Regions from separate parts of the Streptomyces sp. NPDC014995 genome, predicted to be linked through region 3. Evidence: riboswitches for the same ligand, from Rfam matches in the RefSeq annotation. Region 3 holds a riboswitch; each other region holds the start of a gene.
What was found. A riboswitch is a leader RNA that binds a small molecule or an ion and turns the genes downstream of it on or off. The one in region 3 is predicted to bind thiamine pyrophosphate.
Positions count from the first base shown of each region.

Region 1: linked by a shared signal. The riboswitch ahead of thiC (phosphomethylpyrimidine synthase ThiC) and the one ahead of thiO (glycine oxidase ThiO) in region 3 are both predicted to bind thiamine pyrophosphate.
Region 2: linked by a shared signal. The riboswitch ahead of ACF1A1_RS22500 (thiamine ABC transporter substrate binding subunit) and the one ahead of thiO (glycine oxidase ThiO) in region 3 are both predicted to bind thiamine pyrophosphate.

Region 1 is NZ_JBIBVX010000002.1:211,615-218,969, forward strand. It holds gene ACF1A1_RS05355 (metallophosphoesterase) at 1-852, shown strand, start outside; gene ACF1A1_RS05360 (hypothetical protein) at 1,046-1,930, shown strand; gene ACF1A1_RS05365 (VWA domain-containing protein) at 2,048-3,484, opposite strand; gene thiC (phosphomethylpyrimidine synthase ThiC) at 3,817-5,613, opposite strand; TPP riboswitch at 5,606-5,795, opposite strand; gene ACF1A1_RS05375 (YibE/F family protein) at 5,868-7,355, shown strand, end outside.
Region 2 is NZ_JBIBVX010000011.1:123,609-130,963, forward strand. It holds gene ACF1A1_RS22480 (LOG family protein) at 1-502, shown strand, start outside; gene ACF1A1_RS22485 (LAETG motif-containing sortase-dependent surface protein) at 663-1,397, shown strand; gene ACF1A1_RS22490 (ABC transporter ATP-binding protein) at 1,554-2,573, opposite strand; gene ACF1A1_RS22495 (ABC transporter permease) at 2,573-4,174, opposite strand; gene ACF1A1_RS22500 (thiamine ABC transporter substrate binding subunit) at 4,213-5,295, opposite strand; TPP riboswitch at 5,377-5,484, opposite strand; gene rlmN (23S rRNA (adenine(2503)-C(2))-methyltransferase RlmN) at 5,527-6,633, opposite strand; gene ACF1A1_RS22510 (hypothetical protein) at 6,804-7,355, opposite strand, start outside.
Region 3 is NZ_JBIBVX010000001.1:427,587-434,941, reverse strand. It holds gene ACF1A1_RS01970 (thiazole synthase) at 1-675, opposite strand, end outside; gene thiS (sulfur carrier protein ThiS) at 679-879, opposite strand; gene thiO (glycine oxidase ThiO) at 876-2,039, opposite strand; TPP riboswitch at 2,037-2,148, opposite strand; gene ACF1A1_RS01955 (hypothetical protein) at 2,201-2,551, shown strand; gene ACF1A1_RS01950 (NAD(P)/FAD-dependent oxidoreductase) at 2,584-3,825, shown strand; gene ACF1A1_RS01945 (Rv2175c family DNA-binding protein) at 4,029-4,394, shown strand; gene thiE (thiamine phosphate synthase) at 4,479-5,126, shown strand; gene metF (methylenetetrahydrofolate reductase [NAD(P)H]) at 5,285-6,208, shown strand; gene ACF1A1_RS01930 (hypothetical protein) at 6,265-7,266, shown strand.

The DNA.
Region 1 (7,355 bases), on a different contig from region 3:
GCGGCCGTCCAGGCCCCGCAGCCCGCGACCGGCCCCGGCCCGCTGTTCGTCGTCGGCGACGTGCACGGCTACCTCGACGAGTTGGTCGCCGCCCTGCGGGAAAAGGGCCTGATCGACGCGGCCGGCCACTGGTGCGCGGGCACCGCCCGGCTGTGGTTCCTCGGAGACTTCACCGACCGCGGCCCGGACGGCATCGGCGTCATCGACCTCGTGATGCGGCTGTCCGCCGAGGCCGCCGCGGCCGGCGGCTACTGCAAGGCGCTCATGGGCAACCACGAACTGCTCCTGCTCGGCGCCAAGCGGTTCGGCGACACCCCCGTCAACTCCGGGGCCGGAACCGCCACCTTCCAGGCGGCCTGGCTGCTCAACGGCGGCCAGAAGTCCGACATGGACCGCCTCCAGGACCACCACCTGCAGTGGATGGCCCGCCTCGACGCCGTCGAGGAGGTCGACGGCCATCTGCTCGTGCACTCGGACACCACCGCCTACCTCGACTACGGCGACTCGATCGAGGCGGTCAACGACACCATCCGCGAGACGATCACCCGCAATGACGCGGACGAAGTGTGGGATCTCTTCCGCAAGTTCACCAAGCGCTTCTCCTTCCGCGACGAGGGCGGCGCCGACGCCGTCCGGTCACTGCTGGATACGTACGGCGGGACCCGCATCGTTCACGGCCACAGCCCGATCCCGTACCTGCTGGGCGAGGTCGGTTCCGAGGACGGCGAGGACACGGCCGGCCCCGTGGTCGAGGGACCGCACGTCTACGCCGACGGACTCGCCATCGCGATGGACGGCGGCGTGACGATGGCCGGAAAGCTGCTGGTCCAGCAACTGCCGCTCGCCGTCTGACCGTTCACGCGTCCGGCGACGGCCACGCCGGACGCGTTCGACGACGCCGCAGGCCAGGGGCCAATTTCGGCAAACCCCCTGTTACCTCATGCCGTCGCCGCTCTACCATCGGCTTATCCGTAGCAGGCTCCCCTCCGTTTCTGCCCGACGGCTCGTTGGCATGCGAGCCCCAAGCCCTACGGAGCATCGGGGGATGCACATGAACAGCGTTCCGCAGCACCTGCACAGCGAGGACCGCCAGGAGTACGAGCGGATCCTCGACGAGGCGCTGCGCTCCGCACCACACCACCCGGAACTGGCCGCTGTCGGCCAGCGGCTCAACGCCGAACAACTGCGCACCATGGCACTCAACGCCACCGCACTCATCACGGCGGCCGCGGCGACCGAGTACCAGCACTACGTGAAGGTCCGCGAGGAACTGCGCCACCCGGCGCCGTCCACCCCGTCGTCACCCACCCATGCGTCCGGCTCCGGTGAGCCGGGCGTGGGCGGGATGGGGCTCGCCGCCACCATGGGGGAGGCGGCCCAGGTCGCCGAGACCGCCGGAGCGGGCGCCGTCGCCGTCGCCGCCGTCCTCACCCCCGTTCTCGCCGGAACCGCCGCGGTGATCTTCCTGCTCGTCGGATACGTCCTCCGGATGCTCGACCCCGAGCAGTCGTTCGCCCAGGCCATGGTGACCGCCGGTTGGGCGTTCGGGGGCATCGCCGCGGCCGCGATCCTCGTCGCCACCGTCGGACTCCTGCTCACCGCCCTGCGTAACCGGCCCTCCCTGGAGGCCGGGCCGTACGGCGAACTGAGCGAGGAGGTCGCCCGCGCCAAGGAAGCCTGGCGGGAAGCCCTGCTGCGACGGGGCATCCTGCCGTTTCTGCGCGAGGCCCTCGCCGACCCCGGCACGGCCGCCGCACTGCACCCCGAACCGGCCCCGCCGGCGCCCACCGGCCGTCTGCCGAAGATCGGCTACGACCGTCCGGGCTTCACCAGCCCCGGCGACGGACGCTCGGCCGGCTCCCGCCCCAGCTTCAGCAGCCCGGACTACACCAGCCCGGACTTCGGAGGCCCGGAAAACCAGCCGGAATAGGCCTTCGGCTTGCGCCCCCGCCGAAGGGGAGCGCAAGCCGTACGCCCGGCTGAAATCGGGGAACTGCCGGTCTCGGCGACCGGCTCACCGCTCGCTGCCGGGAGCGACCTGGCGAGGTCAGAGGATGCCCGCTCGGCCGGCCGCCGTGATCCAGGACGGGAACTCGGACAGGAGCCGGTCGTACAGCTCCTGGTCCGGGACGGTGCTGATGTCGTCGACGGCGAAGAAGCCGACGTTGTCGACGCGGCGACCGGGGAGGGTGTCGAAGCGTTCCAGCACCCCGTAGTTGGACCGGCCGAGGCCCACGAACTGCCAGAAGATCGGCTCCTCCACCGCGGCACGCAGTTCCCGTTCGATCGCGGCGTCCCGGTAGACACCGCCGTCGGAGAAGAACAGCACCAGGGTCGGGGCGGCCGCCGGGTTCTCCCGTACATACTCTCTGACCTGGGCGATCGCCTTCTGCTCCTCGTTCTGGATACCGACCGTCCGCATGTCGACCTGCCCGGGTTCCAGGCCCCTCCTCGGCTTCTTGCCACGACGGAAGAGGTTGATCTCCCCCACCCGCACATGCAGCCGCAGCCACTCGGGGAGTTCACCCAGGCGCAGGTCGGGCAGGCGGGCAGCGTGGGAGGCGAACGTCCAGGCCTGCATCTCGCCGTCGTCGTCGAGCTGGGCCGCCACCGCCGCCATGCGTTCCACGACGTCCGCGACCACGCCCCGGGAGTAGAGGAAGGCCATGGATCCGGAGGCGTCGAGCACGAGCACGACCCTCGCCCTGACACCCGTCGCTCCCCGCTTGCTCAGGCTGACGGCCACCTGCTCCTTGCGCAGGGACAGCCGCTTGCGCATGTCGACGGGGAGTCGCTCCTCGCCCTTCGTCAGGCGAGGACCGGCAGGTGCCTGAGCCGGAGGGGAAACCGGCGGGGCAGGGTGGACGGGCGGTGCCTGGGGATACGGTGCCGGGGCGAGGGCCGTCGCCGGGGAGGTGACCGTTGCCTGGGGAGCGACCGTCTCTGACGGTTCGTCATCGACGGTGATGCCGAAGTCGGTGGCCAGTCCCGCGAGCCCGGAGGCGTACCCCTGTCCGACCGCCCGGAACTTCCACCTCCCCTCGCGCAGGTACAACTCGCCGCCGATGAACGCAGTCTCCGTCTCCCCCTGCATCTCGAAGCGCGCCAGCTCGGCCAGGCTCCCCGAGTCGAGCAGCCTCAGTGTCAGACCATTCACCTGCCCGAAGGTGCCCCCGTCCGCCGACGCACACAGCTCCACACGCGCGACCGCACTCTCCAGCGCCCGCAGGTCCACCTCCACCGCGTCCGTCGTGACACCGGCGTCACTGCGCTTCCCCAGGTGGGTCACGGCATCGGAGGCATGCCGCGGCTGGTTGTAGAAGACGAAGTCGCCGTCGTCGCGCACCCTCCCGGCCGCGGTCAACAACAGTGCCGACGCGTCGACGTCCGGCCCACCGGCCCTCTCGGCCCAGCTGATCTCGACGCGCACGGCCGACGCGTCGACCGGCAGATTGGCGCCCTTGCTCATGGATCGCGCTGTCATGGGGCCAGTCTGCCGACCCACGCCCCACGAGCAAGCCTCTTGGGAGGCCGGACGGCTGGACGGACCGGACGGACCGGACGGGCCGAATGAGCCGAACGGGCCGGGCGGACTGAACGGGCCGGGGACGGGCCGGGCGGGCCGGACCTCACCGCCGGCACGCGATGGGCGTGCCCGCGACGCCCCGGGTCGGTCGCCGTGGGCACAGGGGCGGCGCTCGCCTCGGCTCACCGGAACCGGAGAGCACCACCCCGGACCGACGCGCCGACGAGCCCGCCCCGGGTGGGCGGCAGCCGACGGGCCGACACGAGCCGGTGGACCGACGCGGGTGGGTGTCAGTCCGCCAACGGCAGATACACCCGGTTGCCCGCCGCCGCGAACTCCTTCGACTTCTGGGCCATCCCCTCCTCGATCTCCGTGCGCGTTCCGCCGTGTTCGCGGCGGATGTCCTGGGAGATCTTCATCGAGCAGAACTTCGGCCCGCACATCGAGCAGAAGTGAGCGGTCTTGGCCGGCTCCGCCGGCAGTGTCTCGTCGTGGAACTCACGGGCCGTGTCCGGGTCGAGGGCCAGGTTGAACTGGTCCTCCCAGCGGAACTCGAAGCGGGCGTCGGACAGCGCGTCGTCCCATTCCTGCGCACCGGGGTGCCCCTTGGCGAGGTCGGCTGCGTGGGCGGCGATCTTGTAGGTGATGACGCCGGTCTTGACGTCGTCACGGTTGGGCAGGCCCAGATGTTCCTTGGGCGTGACGTAGCAGAGCATGGCCGTGCCCCACCAGGCGATCATCGCGGCACCGATGCCGGAGGTGATGTGGTCGTACGCCGGCGCGACGTCCGTCGTCAGCGGACCGAGCGTATAGAACGGAGCTTCATCGCAGATCTCCTGCTGAAGGTCGATGTTCTCCTTGATCTTGTGCATCGGGACATGTCCCGGGCCCTCGATCATCGTCTGAACATGGAAACGCTTCGCGATCCGGTTGAGTTCCCCGAGCGTGCGCAACTCCGCGAACTGCGCCTCGTCATTGGCGTCCGCGATCGAACCGGGCCGCAGACCGTCCCCGAGCGAGTACGTGACGTCGTAGGCGGCGAGGATCTCGCAGAGTTCCTCGAAGTTCTCGTAGAGGAACGATTCCTTGTGGTGGGCCAGGCACCACGCCGCCATGATCGAGCCGCCACGCGAGACGATGCCGGTCTTGCGGTTCGCCGTCAGCGGGACGTACGGCAGACGCACGCCCGCGTGGACCGTCATGTAGTCCACGCCCTGCTCGGCCTGCTCGATGACCGTGTCCTTGTAGATCTCCCAGGTCAGCTCCTCGGCCCTGCCGTCGACCTTCTCGAGGGCCTGGTAGAGCGGCACGGTGCCGATGGGGACGGGGGAGTTGCGCAGCACCCACTCGCGAGTGGTGTGGATGTTGCGACCGGTGGACAGGTCCATGACCGTGTCGGCACCCCAGCGGGTCGCCCAGGTCATCTTCTCGACCTCCTCCTCGATGGAGGAGGTGACGGCGGAGTTGCCGATATTGGCGTTGACCTTCACCAGGAACCGCTTGCCGATGATCATCGGCTCGATCTCCGGGTGGTTGACGTTCGCGGGCAGGACCGCCCGGCCTGCCGCGATCTCCTCGCGGACCACCTCGGGCGACACGTTCTCCCGGATGGCCACGTACTCCATCTCGGGCGTGATCTCGCCCCGGCGTGCGTACGCGAGCTGGGTGACCGCCTTGCCGTCGCGGCTCCGGCGCGGCAGACGAGGCCGCCCGGGGAAAACGGCGTCGAGGTTGCGCAGCCCACCGCGCGGTGCGGTGTGCTTGATGCCGTCGTCCTCGGGACGGACGGGGCGGCCCGCGTACTCCTCGGTGTCGCCGCGGGCGATGATCCAGTTCTCCCGCAGCGGCGGCAGGCCCCTGCGGACGTCGGTCTCGACGAGCGGATCGGTGTACGGACCGGACGTGTCGTACAGCGTGACCGACTGCCCGTTGGTGAGGTGCACCTGACGGACCGGCACCCGCAGGTCGGGGCGTGCGCCCTCGACATACGCCTTGTGCCAGCCGATGGACTTCCCGGCCTCCCCGTTGGCGGAGATCTCCGTGGAGATCTGCGTGGAGGCAGGCGTGCGTGCGTCCTTGTTGGTCATGAGACCTACTCCCTACGCCGGCATTACCCGGTAACAGGTTCAGCGGTCGACGCAGCGGCTACCGTCTGCCGACGTTTCATGTGAAACATCACTCGATTCCGGTGACGTTCCACGTGAAACATCGCGAAGACGGAGGTCAGCGCCCTCTCAGCCCGGTGCTCCGAGCTCCCGCGTGTGCAAAGGTTGACCCCACGCTAGCGGCAATTCGGGCGCGGTGAACAGGGGGCCCCGGTCGTTCTTGCGATGATCGGTCGGTGACCACGACACACCATCCCCCGTACCCACCGCCCGAGCCGCCCCGCGGAACGGGTGCCGGAGGCGGCCACGGCCCCAGCTCCGGCACCGGCCGCAGCCGCGGCCATGGCCCCGATGCCGGTCCCGGTGCCAGTCCTGGCTCTGGTCTTGGTCCTGGTCCTGGCCCTGGAGACGATCGCGATTTCGCCGGCAGCGGCCGGCCCCAGGGTCCTGGATACGGCGGCGGTCGCCCTGGCTTCGGCGGTGCGCAGAGGCGTGACGGCGATCAGCAGCCGGGCGGCGGGTATGGCGGACCCGGGTCCGGTGGCGGGGAGCGCGGCTCCCGTGGCGCCGGGCATGGGTTCGGTGATGGTGAGTACGGCTCCAGTGGCGCCGGGCGAGGCCCCGGTGGGGGCGAGCGCGGTCCTGGTGGTGGGCAGGACGGTGGCCACGGACACGGGCACGGACACGGCCCCGGCGACGGACACAGCGGTGGGCATGGCCCGGGTCCCGGTGGCGGCAACGGCCCGGGCCCCGGTGGGGGCAACGGCCCGGGTTCCGGCGGTGGGCACGGGCACTCGCACAGCCATGGTCACGGCCCGGCCGCTCCCGTCTCCCAGCACCTGCGCAAGGTCATCGCGGCCGTCCTCATCCCCTTCGCCGTGGCCGTGCTGGCCGGGCTGGTCGTGCTGTGGCCCGGCGGTGCCCCGCCGCACGAGCGAACGGGAGTCGGCTTCGACCGGCAGACCCAGCACGCGACAGTCACCGAGGTCGTGAGCGTGAGCTGCTCGTCGGTGAACGCCTCGGGCGACACCCCGACCGGCGACACCTCCACGGCCGAGGGCTCCTCCGCCCAGCAGCAGGCGAACGGCACCTGCAAGCGGGCCACCATCCGGGTGGACACCGGCAACGACAAGGGCCGTACGTTCACCGAGATCGTGCAGCCGGACCAGTCACGGCAGTTGCGCGAGGGCCAGGAGGTCGTGGTCGCCTACGAGCCCTCCGCGCCGAAGGACCTGCAGTACTCGGTCACCGACGTGAACCGCCGCGTTCCCCTGGGACTGCTCGCCGCCATCTTCGCCGTCGCCGTCGTGGTCGTCGGGCGGCTGCGGGGCGTCATGGCGCTGGTCGCGCTGACCATCAGCTTCCTGATCCTGAACTTCTTCATCCTGCCCGCGATCCTTCAGGGCTCGAACCCACTGGTCGTGGCGGTGGTGGGGTCGAGTGCGATCATGCTGATCGCGCTCTATCTGTGTCATGGCCTCTCGGCCCGCACCTCGGTCGCGGTCCTCGGGACGCTCATCTCCCTGTTGCTGATCGGCGTCCTCGGCTCGTGGTTCATCGACTGGGCCGCGCTGACCGGCAACACGGACGACAACACCGGTCTCATCCACGGCCTGTATCCGTCGATCGACATGAGCGGTCTGCTGCTCGCCGGCATCATCATCGGCTCACTCGGTGTCCTCGACGACGTGACGGTCACCCAGACGTCGGCGGTCTGGGAACTG
Region 2 (7,355 bases), on a different contig from region 3:
GGCCCCCTTCCCCGACGACATGCTCGCCGGCGCCCTCCGGCTCCTCGCCCGGGCGCCGAAGTTCACGCCCTCGATCACCGACTGGGCGTCGGCCGCCTTCGAGGTCCGCACCCGCTGGCCGCGGGGCGGCCCCTCGGTCGGCGTCCCCACCTGGTTCTACGGCCACGAGCCGCCGAACCCGTTCGCCGCGCACATCGCCAAGTACTTCTCCAACGCCACCCGCGAGGACGGCCTGCTGGCCCGCTGCACCGCGGGGGTCGTCTTCCTGCCGGGCGCCGCCGGGACCGTACAGGAGATCTTCGACAGCGCGACGCCCAACTACTACAAGTCGCGTGGGGAGCCCACGCCCATGGTGCTCGTCAACCGCGCGCACTGGACGGAGCGGCTGCCCACGTGGCCGCTGCTGCGGGCGCTCGCCGAGGAACGCGCGATGGAGCACCGGATCGCCCTGGTCGACCGGATCGAGGAGGCTCCAGAGGCGTTGAAACGTCTCGGCGGTTAAAGCGCGGGCAAAGGCAATGGTCCCGAAGCGTCCACACATTGACAGTACTTATGGAACGCTTATAGACCTGTGAGCCTCCCGGGGATGCTGTCGCCCACCGCACAGGGGGCGTCACCTCCCCCTCCACCCCCCGCAGTTGCGCATCACGTAAAGGACAAACGTGTCCCCATCCCGCCGTACCGCCGCTCGTTCGGTGCGCATGCTCGGCGTCACCGCCGCCTCGGCCGCCCTCGTCCTCGGGGCCTCCGGCTCGGCGTTGGCCAGCGATATCACGGACTTCTCCGCCGCGGCCGCCTGTGACGGCGCGAAGGGCGTCATCACCGTCACCGACAAGGACCCGACGGGGACCCCGGCCGTCGTCACGGTGTTCCTCGAGAACAACGGCGCCGACCTCCGGCAGGTCGGCGAGCAGACGGTCGAGGGCTCGAAGAAGGGCGTCACCGTCACCTTCGCCGAGGACTGGGAGCCCGGCGCCGTCTACCGGATCCACGTCACGGCCACGAAGAACGACAAGGTCCTGGTCAACGCCGACATCGCAGGCAACCTGACCACCCCGGCCAAGGCCTGCACGGCCGACGACACGCCCACCACGCCCACCGGCCCGTCGGCGTCGCCGTCTCCGTCGGACTCCGCCTCCACCCCGGCCGGGACCGACTCCGGGACACCGGCCCCGCCGGCCTCGTCGCCTGCGGCGCCCTCGTCGAGTGACGGCACCGCGCCCGCGGACACCACCGTGAGCAGCGCCCCGTCGCCCGCGGTCGGTGAGTCCAACCTCGCCGAGACCGGCGCCAACTCCCACACCGGCCTGATCGTCGGCATCGCGGCCGTGCTGGTCGCCGTGGGCGGCGGCGCGGTGTTCTTCGGGATGCGCCGCCGGGGACCGGGCAGCCGCTGATCCCCCTACGGCCCGTCCCCCAGGGGGCGGGCCACCGGCGTCCCACCCGAGGCGGATGCCGCGGCCGGTGCGCTCCGGAGTACGCGGTTCGCCGGCCGCCGCCGGTGTCTCCCGCCGGGCGCCGACGGCCAGGTCGCCGGTGTGCGCGACGGCCGGTCAGTCGAGCACGACGACCTCGGCCGCGTCGAACGCCACCCCGACCGGGTCCCCGACCTCCGGCGCCAGCCGCAGCGCGCACGCCGCCTCCAGACGCGGCGCGTCCTCCGGCTGGAGGCGGACGGCGACATGGGTGCCCTTGAAGGTGCGGGCGGCGACCGTGCAGCGCAGGCCCTCGTCCGCGCCGACCAGCCGCACCCCGGCGGGCCGGACGAGCAGCGTGCGCGTCCCCTGCCCGGAACCGGCCGGCACCGGCACCTTGCCCCACGGCGTGTCCGCGGCCTCCCCGGCGACGCTCGCCTCCACCACGTTGTCGAAGCCGAGGAAGCGCGCCACGAACGCGTCCGCCGGCCGCTGCCACACCTCGAGAGGCGTACCGGACTGGGCGATCCGCCCGTCCCGCATCACCACCACCCGGTCGGCGAGCGCGAACGCCTCGCCCTGGTCGTGGGTGACCGCGAGCACGGTGGTGCCCAACCGCCCGAACAACTCGCGGAGTTCGACGACCAGCCGCTCCCGCAGCGACCGGTCGAGCTGCCCGAGCGGCTCGTCCAGCATCAGCAGCCGGGGCCGGGGCGCGAGCGCGCGGGCCAGCGCGACCCGCTGCTGCTCACCGCCGGAGAGCGAGGCGACGGCCCGGCCGGCGGCGCCCGGCAGCCCGACGAGGTCCAGCAACTCCCGTACCCGCTCGTCCTGGTGCCGCCTGGGAACGCCGTGCATGCGCAGCCCGAAGGCCACGTTGCCGCCCACGTCCCGCTGCGGGAACAGCTGATGGTCCTGGAACATCAGCCCGAGCTCCCGCTTGTGCGCGGGCACCCCCGCCTGGTCGCGCCCGTCGAGCACCACCCGCCCGGCGTCGAGGGGTTGCAGCCCGGCCACCGCCCGCAGCAAGGTCGACTTGCCGCTGCCGCTCGGCCCGAGCACGCACACCACCTCGTGCCCGGCGACGGCGAGGTCGACGGCGTCGAGCACCGCCCGCCCGCCGAACCGCACGGTCGCACCCTCGAGCCGCAGCAGCATCAGAACTCTCCCGTCCGGTCGGTCCGCAGCCGCTCCAGCACCAGCAGGGCCACCGCGCACACCAGCATCAGAATCGTGGAAAGGGCCATCGCCTGCCCGTAGTTGAGCTCACCGGCCCGGCCGAGGAGCCGCGCCACCGCGACGGGCAGCGTCGGGTTGTCGGGCCGTGCGATGAACACCGTCGCCCCGAACTCCCCGAGCGACACCGCGAAGGCGAACCCGGCCGCGACGAGCAGCGCCCGCCGCACCATCGGCAGGTCCACCTCCCGCCACACCCGCCAGGGCGACGCCCCCAGCACGGCCGCCGCCTCCCGCAGCCGTACGTCCACCGCCCGCAGCACGGGCAGCATGGTCCGTACGACGAAGGGGACGCCGACCAGCGCCTGCGCCAGCGGCACCAGGATCCAGGTGCCGCGCAGGTCCAGCGGGGGCTCGTCGAGCGCGATCAGGAAGCCGAAGCCGACGGTCACGGCGGAGACGCCCAGCGGCAGCATCAGCAGCGCGTCGAAGCCGCGGACGAAGCGTCCGGCGTCGCGCCGGGTCAGGGCCGCGGCCGCCGCCCCGCCGACCAGCACGGCGATGGCCGTGGCGGCGAGGGCGTACTCCAGGGAGTTGCCGATCGCGTCGATCGGCGGGACGAGGAAGACGTTGCCGTCGTCGCTGGTCAGCGCCCGGTAGTAGGCGAGGTCGGGCGCGTCCAGCGAACGTTGCACGAGCACCGCGAGCGGCATCAGGAGCAGCACGGCGACGGTGACCAGGACACCGGCCAGCAGCCCCCACTGCCCGGCCCCGCGCGGCCGTCGCGCCGTCACGGAGGCGTCCACCAGCCGCAGCGCGGTCTCCCGCCGCCGTACGGTCCAGGCGTGCACGGCGAGGATCGCGCCGACGGCCGCGAACTGCACGATCGTCAGGACGGCCGCCGTGGACAGGTCGAAGATCTCCGAGGTCTGCCGGTAGATCTCGACCTCCAGGGTCGAGAAGGTCGGCCCGCCGAGGATCTGGACCACGCCGAACGAGGTGAAGGTGAAGAGGAAGACCATGAGCGTGGCCGCCGCCACGGCGGGCGCCAGGGCCGGGAGCGTGACCTGACGCCAGGCGCGGAAGGGTGACGCGCCCAGAATCCGCGCCGCCTCCTCCTGCCGCGGGTCGAGCTGCGCCCACAGCCCGCCCACCGTCCGCACGACGACCGCGTAGTTGAAGAAGACGTGCGCGAGCAGGATCGCCCACACCGTGGTGTCCAGCCGTACGCCCCACAGCTCGTCGAGCAGCCCGCCGCGTCCGACGAGGGCCAGGAACGCCGTACCGACGACGACCGTCGGCAGCACGAACGGGACGGTCACGACCGCCCGCAGCACCTGCTTGCCGGGGAAGGCGAAGCGGGCGAAGACGTACGCGGCGGGCAGGGCGAGCAGGAGGGTCAGCGCGGTGGAGGCGAGCGCCTGCCAGGTGGTGAACCACAGGACGTGCCGGATGCCGGACTGTCCGAGCACGTCCCAGAGCCGCCCGAAGTGCCAGACCCCGTCGGCCCGGAGCCCGCGCGAGACGATCGCGGCGACGGGATAGGCGAAGAAGACCCCGAAGAACGCGACGGGCAGGACCATGAGCCCCAGCCGCGCCGCGCTCCCGCGTCGGGTGGCCCCTACTTCAGTACGAGCGAGGTCCACGACTTGACCCAGTCGTCACGGTCGGCGGCGATCTTCGCCGGGTCCATGGTCTCGGGGTCCTCGGCGGCGGGCCCGTACCGGGTGAACTCGACGGGCACGGCCGCGCCCTTCACCACCGGGTAGACGAACATGTTGAGCGGCATGTCCTCCTGGAACTCCTTCGAGATCAGGAAGTCGATCAGCGCCTTGCCGCCCGCGCTGTTCTCCGCGTTGCTCAGCAGCCCGGCGAACTCGATCTGCCGGAAGCAGGTGCCGGTCGCGACACCGGTCGGGGCGGTCGTCGGCTTCGGGTCGCCGTAGATGACCTCGGCGGGCGGCGAGGAGGCGTAGGAGACGACGAGCGGCCGGTCCGCCCCGGCCTTCCTGCCGCCTGCCGACCCGGAGAACTCCTCGTTGTACGCCTGCTCCCAGCCGTCGACCACCTTCACGCCGTTGGCCTTGAGCTTCTTCCAGTAGTCCTGCCACGCGTCGTCGCCGTACCGGGCGGCGGTGCCAAGCAGGAAGCCGAGGCCGGGCGAGGAGGTGGAGGCGTTCTCGGTGACCAGGAGGTTCTTGTAGGCGGGCTTGACCAGGTCGTCGAAGGAGGCGGGCGGGGCCAGCTTGTGGTCGGCGAAGTACTTCTTGTCGTAGTTGACGCAGATGTCGCCGTAGTCGACGGGCGTGACCCGGTGCTTTGCCGCGTCGAGCTGGTACCGGGTGTCGACCTGGTCGAGCCCCTTGGCCTCGTACGACTGGAACAGCCCGTTGTCGAGGGCCCGCGACAGGAGCGTGTTGTCGACGCCGAAGAAGACGTCGCCCTGCGGGTTGTCCTTGGTGAGGACGGCCTTGTTGACGGCCTGCCCGGCGTCGCCGTCCTTGAGGACCTTGACCTTGTAGCCGGACCGCTTCTCGAAGTCCGCGAGCACGCTCTTGGAGACGGCCCACGAGTCGTGGCTGACGAGGGTGACGGTCCGGGAGCCGCCGCTCGATCCCGTGTCGTCGGACGACGACGCACCGCACGCGGACAGCGTGACGAGACCGAGGCCGACGGCCGCGGCCATGAACGTCCTGGTGTGCACTGGATTCCTCCTGGAGGTGACCAGGAAGAGACGCGGCCCTGCCCGGGACCCGCGGGGGGGTGCCCGGGCAGGGCGCAACAGCTCGAGTGATGACCGAACTCCCTACCCAGAATGACCTGGGCGAGGTTCAGAGGGTCTGCGGCCCGGTTGCCGCACTCTCAGCGCTGTGGCGCTCCCCTGTCGGAATATGAAGGTGTCTGAATACCGATGGTGGTGCTTACGCCGGTCAGACTACCGCTCGGTGGCGGCGAGCTGACCACACGCCCCGTCGATCTCCTGGCCACGGGTGTCCCGGACGGTGACGGGTACCCCGTGCGCCGCGATGGCCTCGACGAACGCCTTCTCGTCCTCGGGCCGGGAAGCGGTCCACTTCGAGCCCGGGGTCGGGTTGAGCGGGATCAGGTTGACGTGCACCGGCCGGCCCTTGAGCAGCCGTCCGAGTCGGTCTCCCCGCCAGGCCTGGTCGTTGATGTCACGGATCAGGGCGTACTCGATGGACAGCCGCCGCCCGGACCTCTCGGCGTACTCGAAGCCGGCGTCGAGCACCTCGCGCACCTTCCACCGGGTGTTCACCGGGACGAGGGTGTCGCGCAGCTCGTCGTCCGGGGCGTGCAGCGAGATCGCGAGCCGGCACTTGAAGCCCTCGTCGGAGAACCGGTGGATGGCCGGCACCAGCCCGACGGTCGACACGGTGATCCCGCGCTGCGACAGCCCGAGCCCGTCCGGCGTCGGGTCGGTGAGGGCGCGGATCGCGCCGACGACCCGCTTGTAGTTGGCGAGGGGCTCGCCCATGCCCATGAAGACGATGTTGGACAGCCGGGCCGGCCCGCCCGGGACCTCCCCGTCCCTGAGCGCCCGCATCCCGTCCACGATCTGGTGGACGATCTCGGCGGTCGACAGGTTCCGGTCGAGCCCCGCCTGCCCGGTCGCGCAGAAGGGGCAGTTCATCCCGCACCCCGCCTGCGAGCTGATGCACATGGTGACCCGGTCCGGATACCGCATGAGCACCGACTCGACCAGCGTCCCGTCGAACAGCCGCCACAGCGTCTTGCGGGTGGTGCCCTGGTCGGTCGACAGATGCCGGACGACCGTCATCAGATCGGGCAGCAGCGCCTCACGCAGCTTCCCGCGCGCTCCGGCGGGGATGTCGGTCCACTCCGCCGGGTCGTGCGCGTACCGCGCGAAGTAGTGCTGCGACAACTGCTTCGCCCGGAACGGCTTCTCACCGATCTCCGCCACCGCCTCCTTCCGCTCGGCGGGCGAGAGGTCGGCGAGATGCCGCGGCGGCTTCTTGGCTCCGCGGGGGGCGACGAAAGTGAGTTCTCCGGGTGCAGGCATAACACGTCCAGTGTGGCAGATCATCTCCGGGACCCCAGGCCAGAGCGGGGTGGGGGTGGTCACCCGTGGGCGGCGTCTGTCAGCGTTGGTCGGCCTCGGACGGCCCAGGGACGGCCCAGGGCTCAGCCAGCCTCCGACTCGCCGTGTCCAGACAGCGACGCCACCACCCATCACTCCATCTGCACGGGAGCGACCGGGAGCTGCTCCTTGTAGGGCCATGTGAAGGTGCGGTCGGGCTCGAGGTGGGCGTCCCCCCAGTGGATGGCATGGATGCCGTTTTCGACGTCGGCCGTGAAGAACACACAGACCAGCCTGGTGGAAGCTCCCAGCTCCTCGAACACCTCGTGCAGCCCCAGATACTCCTCGGTCGCCAGGTCCTCATCGACGTCGAACAAGCCTTCCGGAGGCTGCGGCCCGTGCGCCCGGAACAGCCGGTGCCGAGTGGGCGACGCGTTGGCCGGCAGCCGGGCTCGGTCCAGGGGCCTCGGCCTGTCCGCGTACCGGAACGGGAAGAGTGCGTGATCATTGATCACCGCATACTCGTACCCGCGCACGTCTCGAACGGCTTCCCCCAGCTCACGCGCCGTCTCCGCCAGGTTCTCGCGCACCAGCCCTGCTAGGGCGACACCGTACGGACTCCGCTTCTTCAGTCCCGCAGCGAGGTGCGCGGCATGAGCTTTCCCGTGTGCCTTGGCCAGTTGCACCGGGACCGCAGCGGCAAG
Region 3 (7,355 bases):
CGCCCGCATGGCCAGCGCCATCCGCTCGGGGTCCTGCGCCCGCGTCACCGCCGACGCCAGCATCACCCCCGCACACCCCAGCTCCATCGCCAGTGCCACATCCGACGCCGTACCGGCCCCCGCGTCCAGGATCACCGGCACGCGCGCGTGCTCGACGATCAGCTGGAAGTTGTGCGGGTTGCGGATCCCGAGCCCCGATCCGATCGGCGACCCCAGCGGCATCACCGCCGCACACCCCACGTCCTCCAGCTTCCGCGCCAGCACGGGATCGTCGTTGGTGTACGGCAACACCGTGAACCCGTCGTCGACCAGCGTCTCGGCGGCGTCGAGCAGCTCGACCGGGTCCGGCAGCAGGGTCCGCTCGTCGGCGATGACCTCCAGCTTGACCAGATCCGTCCCCAACGCCTCCCGCGCGAGGCGCGCCGTCAGGACGGCCTCCCCGGCGGTGAAGCACCCCGCCGTGTTCGGCAGCACCCGGATCCCGAGCCGCTCCAGCACCGACAGCACGGACCCGTGCACCGAGGGGTCGACCCGCCGCATCGCGACGGTGGTCAGCTCGGTCCCGGAGGCGACCAGCGCCCGCTCCAGCACGTCCAGGCTGGGCGCACCGCCCGTACCCATGATCAGACGGGACGAGAAGGTCGTACCGCCGAGGACGAAGGGATCGTCGGCCATGGCTCAGCCTCCCTGGACGGCCGTGAGGACTTCCACACGGTCCCCCTCGGAGAGGGCCGTGGCGGACCACCGCGCGCGCGGGACGACGGTCTCGTTGAGGGCGGCGGCCACTCCGGAGGGCGCCGCGGTGAGGGACCGTACGACGGCGTCGAGGGCCGTACCGGGAGCGACCTCCCGGGATTCCCCGTTGACGGAGATGTTCATGCGGGCTGCTCCGAGAGTGCGGCGGCGCCGAAGCGCCGGGGTGTGAAGGGACGGGCCTCGTCGGGGAGTTCACCGGTGGCCAGCACATGCGCCATCGCGTCGCCGGTCACGGGCGTGAGCAGCACGCCGTTGCGGTAGTGCCCGGTCGCCAGCAGCAATCCGTCCAGCTCGGTCGGCCCGAGCAGCGGCCCGTTGTCCGGCGATCCCGGGCGCAGGCCCGCGCGGGTCTCCGTCAACGGCAGCTCGGTGATCCCGGGCACCAGCTCGTGCGCGTCCCGCAGCAGCTCGTACACGCCGCCCGCCGTCACCGTCGTGTCCCAGCCCAGCTCCTCACTGGTCGCGCCGACGACCAGCTCGCCGTTCTCCCGCGGCACCAGGTACACCTGGCTGCCGCGGACCACGGCCCGTACCGTCCGGTTCAGGAACGGCGCGTACCGCTGGGGCACGTGCAGCCGCAGCACCTGCCCCTTCACCGGCCGCACCGGCGGCAGCACCTCGTCCGGCACACCGGCGAGCCGTCCGCTGAGACTGCCGGCCGCGAGCACCACCTGCCCGGCGCCCAGCGCCGTACCCGCGCGCGTGAGGACCCCGGCGGCCCGGCCGGCCACCACGGACAGCCGTTCGGCCCAGGTCCGGTGGAAGACCACGCCCACCCGCTCGCACGCGGCCACGAGCGCGCCCGCCAGCCGCCGCGGATCGATCTGGTGGTCGCCGTCCACCCGCAGCCCACCGCGCACCCCCGGCGCGAGCATCGGCTCCAGGCGCCGGCACTCCCGCCCGGACAGCCACTCCGACTCCAGCCCCGACTGCCGTTGCAGGGCGTGCAGTTCCCGTAGATGGGCGCGGTCGTCGGCGTCCAGCGCGACCGCGAGCGTGCCCGAGCGACGGTAGCCGAGGTCGTGGCCGGTGAGCCCGGTCAGCTCGGCCGCGAAGTCCGGATAGCGGCGGGCCGACGCGAGGTTCAGGCCGAGCAGCGTCTGCTCGCCGTAGTGCAGTTCCGTGACGGCGGCCAGCATCCCGGCCGCCACCTGCGCGGCCCCGCCACCCGGTTCGGGGTCCACCACCGCCGTGGCGAACCCGCGCTGCGCGGCCCGCCACGCCGTGACGAGCCCGATGATGCCGCCCCCGATGACGAGGACGTCTGACGTACGTGAGGACATGGGCGTCCAGCCCCTCCCTTCGCCGGCATGACCCGGATCAGGTTCGTACGGTCGGAGGCCGCCAGCCTCCCTCTCAGCCCGGTGCGTCCGGGCTCCCGCGAGTGCTCTACGTTGGCCACCCTAGCCCGCCCCCGCACCACTCAGTAAGGGAGCCTCCGCCTGTGCCCCGTTCGCTCGACGGTCTCGTCCTCGCCCCCGTCGCCGACCAGGCGCCCGGCCAGGTCGGCACCCGCACCCGCTTCGCGTACCACGAGCGGGACGGCGTGATCTGGGCCGACTACGCGGGTGGCGACGTCGTGCGCGGGCACCTGGTGGGTACGCGGGAAGGAGACCGGCTCGACTTCCGGTACGTGCAGCTCGGGCAGGACGGGACGACGTCCTGCGGACACTGCGTCTCGACGGTCGTGGAACTGCCCGACGGCCGGGTGCGCCTCGACGAGACGTGGGAGTGGGAGTCGCGGCCGGGCAGCGGGACGAGCGTTGTGGAGCAGGTCACGGAGCACGACGGCTGACTGACGATTCGTCAGTTGTCTAAGGTGATCAGGTGAGTGAGCAGACGCAGGAAGAAGGCAGGGCACCCGGGCGGCGCGTGGTCGTCGTCGGCGCGGGCATGGCCGGGGTGCAGACCGCGGTCGCGCTGCGCGAACAGGGCTTCACCGGCACGGTGACCCTGATCGGGGCCGAACCCCACCAGCCCTACGACCGGCCCCCACTGTCCAAGGCCGTCCTGCTCGGCAAGGCGGAGGGCTCGGCCTTCGACGTCGACTTCGAGAGCCTCGACATCGGACTACGGCTGGGCAGCGAGGCCCTCGGCGTACGCACCGCCGACCACGAGCTGGACACCGAGGCCGGGCCCGTCCCGTACGACGTCCTCGTCCTCGCCACCGGCGCCGAACCGATCCGGCTGCCCGGCGCCGAGGGCGTGCCCGGCGTCCACCTGCTGCGCACCCTGGACGACGCCGAACGGCTGCGGCCCGTGCTCGCCCGGCAGCACGACATCGTGGTCGTCGGCGCCGGCTGGATCGGCGCCGAGTTCGCCACGGCCGCGCGCGAGGCGGGCTGCGCGGTCACCGTCGTCGAGGCCGCCGACCGGCCGCTGGCCGGCGCCCTGCCCGCCGAGGTCGCCGCCCCGATGGCCGCCTGGTACGCCGACAGCGGCACCGAACTGCGCACCGGCGCGCGCGTGGAGCGCGTCGAGCCCGGCGCGGTCGTCCTCGACGACGGCTCGCGGCTGCCCGCCGACGCCGTCGTGGTCGGCATCGGCGCCCGCCCCGCCACGGCCTGGCTGGCCGGCTCCGGCATCGAGCTGGGCACGCACGGCGAGGTCGTGGCCGACGCCCACCTGCGCACCTCCGCGCCGGACGTGTACGCGGTCGGCGACTGCGCCTCCTTCCCGTCGGGACGGTACGGCGAGCGGCTCCTCGTCCACCACTGGGACAACGCCCTCCAGGGCCCGCGCACGGTCGCCGCGAACATCCTCGCCGAGACCACCGGCGAGCCCCCGGCGGTCTACGACCCGGTCCCGTACTTCTGGTCCGAGCAGTTCGGCCGCTTCGTCCAGTACGCCGGCCACCACACCGGCGCCGACACCACCCTGTGGCGCGGCGACCCGTCCGGACCGGCCTGGACGGTCTGCTGGCTGCGCGAGGACCGTCTCGTCGCCCTCCTCGCGGTGGGCCGCCCGCGCGACCTCGCCCAGGGACGCCGGCTGATCGAGGCGGGCACACCGATGAACCCGCGGCTGCTCGTGGACCCGGCGAGACCGTTGAAGGCGGCGACGGCCTGACTTGGGGTGGGAGGAGCCGGGCGGAGGGCGGTGGCAGCCCGATCCGAGGCCGGAGGAGCCGGGTGGGATGCGGTGGCGGCCTGATCCGGGTGTGAGGAGCCGGGCGGAAAGCGGTGACGGTCCGATCCGAACGCCTTGCCGATCAGGCCCCGCCGGAGCGACCCGGCTTCCGACTGTCAGTGGCAGATGGCAGGCTTGTTCCCGTGACCGAGATTGACGCAAAGATCGATGCTCTCGTCCCCGCCTGGCTCACGCTGCCCGACATCGCCGAAATGCTCGGCGTCGAGGTGACGCGCGTCCGGCAGCTGGTCAAGGAGGGCCAGCTCATCGCCGTACGCCGTGGCGAGAACCGCGCGCTGCACGTGCCCGCCGCCTTCATCGACGGGGACAAGGTCGTCAAGGGGCTGTCCGGCACCCTGACGCTGCTGCGGGACGACGGCTTCACGGACGAAGAGATGCTCGAGTGGCTCTTCACCCCCGACCCGTCCCTGCCCGGTACGCCGGCGCAGGCCCTGAGCGAGAATCGTGGCACGGAGGTGAAGCGCCGCGCCCAGGCGCTCGCCGTCTGACCCGCTGATTCGAACAACCGCCCGGTGTACGACCGTGGCCCGCACCGCCACGGTCGTACACCACCGCCCCGGGGGGACCCACGCATGCCCGACACCGCCCGCGCCCGACTCGCCGACGCCCGCCTCTACCTCTGCACGGACGCCCGTAAGCGCCAGGGCGACCTCCCGGAGTTCCTGGACGCGGTCCTCGCGGGCGGCGTCGACATCGTCCAGCTGCGCGACAAGGGTATGGAGGCGGCCGAGGAACTGGACCACCTGAAGGTGTTCGCCGACGCCTGCGCCCGCCACGGCAAGCTGCTCGCGGTCAACGACCGCGCGGACGTGGCCCATGCCGCCGGCTCCGACGTCCTCCACCTCGGCCAGGGCGATCTGCCGGTCCCCGCGGCCCGTGCCATCCTCGGCGACCACGTCCTCATGGGCCGCTCCACGCACTCCGTGGCGGAGGCGGAGGCCGCCGCCGTCCAGGAGGGCGTGGACTACTTCTGCACCGGTCCCTGCTGGCCCACCCCCACCAAGCCCGGCCGCCCCGCCCCCGGCCTCGACCTGGTCCGTCACACCGCGTCCCTCGGCACCGACCGTCCCTGGTTCGCCATCGGCGGCATCGACCTCACCAACCTCGACGAGGTGCTGGAGGCGGGCGCCCGCCGGGTCGTGGTCGTCCGGGCGATCACGGAGGCGGAGGACCCGGGCGCCGCTGCGACGGAGTTCGCGAAGCGGCTGAGCCAGGCCTGAGCCGGGCCTGAGCCAAGCCCGAGCGGACCTGGTCGGGTCTGAGCCCGGCCGCTCCCCGGCTCCCGCATGCTGTCCAAAGGATGGACAGTAAATCGACAAATCGGGCAAATGCCCGGGATCTGGTTGGGTGACCGCCGACCCCTGGCTAACCTGCGGGTATGGCCCTCGGAACCGCATCCACCAGGACAGACCGCGCCCGCACCGTGCGTGACATCCTGGCCACCGGCAAGACGACGTACTCGTTCGAGTTCTACGCGCCGAAGACCCCCAAGGGCGAGCGGAGTCTGTGGGATGCCCTTCGCAGGGTCGAGGCGGTGGCACCCGACTTCGTCTCGGTGACCTACGGCGCCGGCGGTTCCACCCGGGCGACCACGGTCAAGGAGACGGAGCAGATCGTCGCCGACACCACCCTCACCCCGGTCGCCCACCTCACGGCCGTCGACCACTCCATCGCCGAGCTGCGCAACATCATCGGCCAGTACGCCGACGCCGGGATCCGCAACATGCTCGCCGTGCGCGGCGACCCGCCCGGCGACCCCATGGGCGAGTGGGTGCCGCACCCCCGGGGCCTCACCTACGCCGCCGAGCTCGTCCGGCTCATCAAGGAGTCGGGCGACTTCTGCGTCGGCGTCGCCGCCTTCCCCGAGATGCACCCGCGCTCCGACGACTGGGACACGGACGTACGGCACTTCGTGGACAAGTGCCGGGCCGGCGCCGACTACGCCATCACACAGATGTTCTTCCAGCCCGAGTCCTACCTACGTCTGCGCGACAGGGTGGCGGCGGCCGGCTGTGCGACCCCGGTCATCCCCGAGATCCTGCCGGTGACGAGCGTGAAGATGCTGGAGCGGCTGCCGAAGCTCAGCAACGCCCATTTCCCGGCCGCCCTGAAAGAGCGGATCCTCACAGCAAAAGACGATCCGACCGCTGTACGCTCCATTGGCATCGACTTCGCCACGGAGTTCTGCGCACGGCTGCTGTCCGAGGGAGTGCCCGGACTGCACTTCATCACGCTGAACAACTCCACGGCGACGCTGGAAATCTACGAGAACCTGGGCCTGCACCACCCGCCGCAGGCCTAGACCGGTCGCACCGACATACGACACACTGCGTAGCGGCCACTGGGAGAGGGGCGTACATGGGCTGGACGGTCCTCTACATCGCGTTCGGCATCGTCGCGCTGTGGCTGCTCGGTGAGGTGCTGCTGCAGTACAAGGCGCGGCTGCGCTGGCGGCTGCTGGCGTTCGTCGGCTTCCTCGGTGTCGTGCTGGGCGTGCTGATCCCGTCCGTCATCGTCATCGGTCTGGGCGCGGCCGCCTTCGCGGTCGGCCAGACCTACGTCACGCTGTCGTTCCGCCGTGGCTTCGCGGAGGGCTGGGCCGTCAGCCGCCCCGGCGGCGACGGCACCAAGCGCCGCCGCGGCAAGGGCGGCCGCCAGGACCCGACCCTCGAGGTCTCCGACCTGGAGCCGGCCGACGGCGGCTACGCGGACGCACCCGACGCGTTCGGCCGGGACGGCGCGGCGCCGTTCGGCGGTGACAGCGTGTCGTACGGCCAGGACAGGGACGCCTACGACGACGACCGCGACGACGTCTTCACCCCCGCGGCGCGCACCGACGACCCCACGGCCGCCGAGAGCACCGCCGTCTACGAGCCGCAGCCCATGCCCGACGACACCGGCTCCTACGGCATATACGGCGATTCCGGGTACGCGTCCGCCGGCCAGCCCCAGGACCAGTACGCGACGGCCGCCCAGGGCGCCGACCAGAACTACGGCTACGACGGCTACTCGGGCTACGGCCAGCAGCAGTACGGCTACGACACCTCCGGCGAGCAGCAGCAGTACGCCGCTTACTCCGACCCGTACATCGGCACCCAGACCTACGGCGGGGCCTCCTACGACACCGGCTACGGCCAGCAGCAGCACGCCCAGCAGGGCCAGCACGGCTACGGGCAGGACCAGTACGGCACCGGCGGCTACGGGGAGACCCCGGCCGGCGGCGTCTGGGTCCCGCAGCAGCGCACCACCGACGACCCCTTCGGCGGCGAACTCCCGCCCGAGCAGCCGTACCCCTACCAGGGCGACGGACAGCAGCAGGGACAGGGGAACGGGTTCGACGAGCAGCAGTATCGCTACTGACGATCAGCGGTAACGCTACTGACGAGCAGCGGTATCGGTACTGACGAGCAGAACATGCGGTTCTGACGATCAGCGGTATCGGTTCTGCG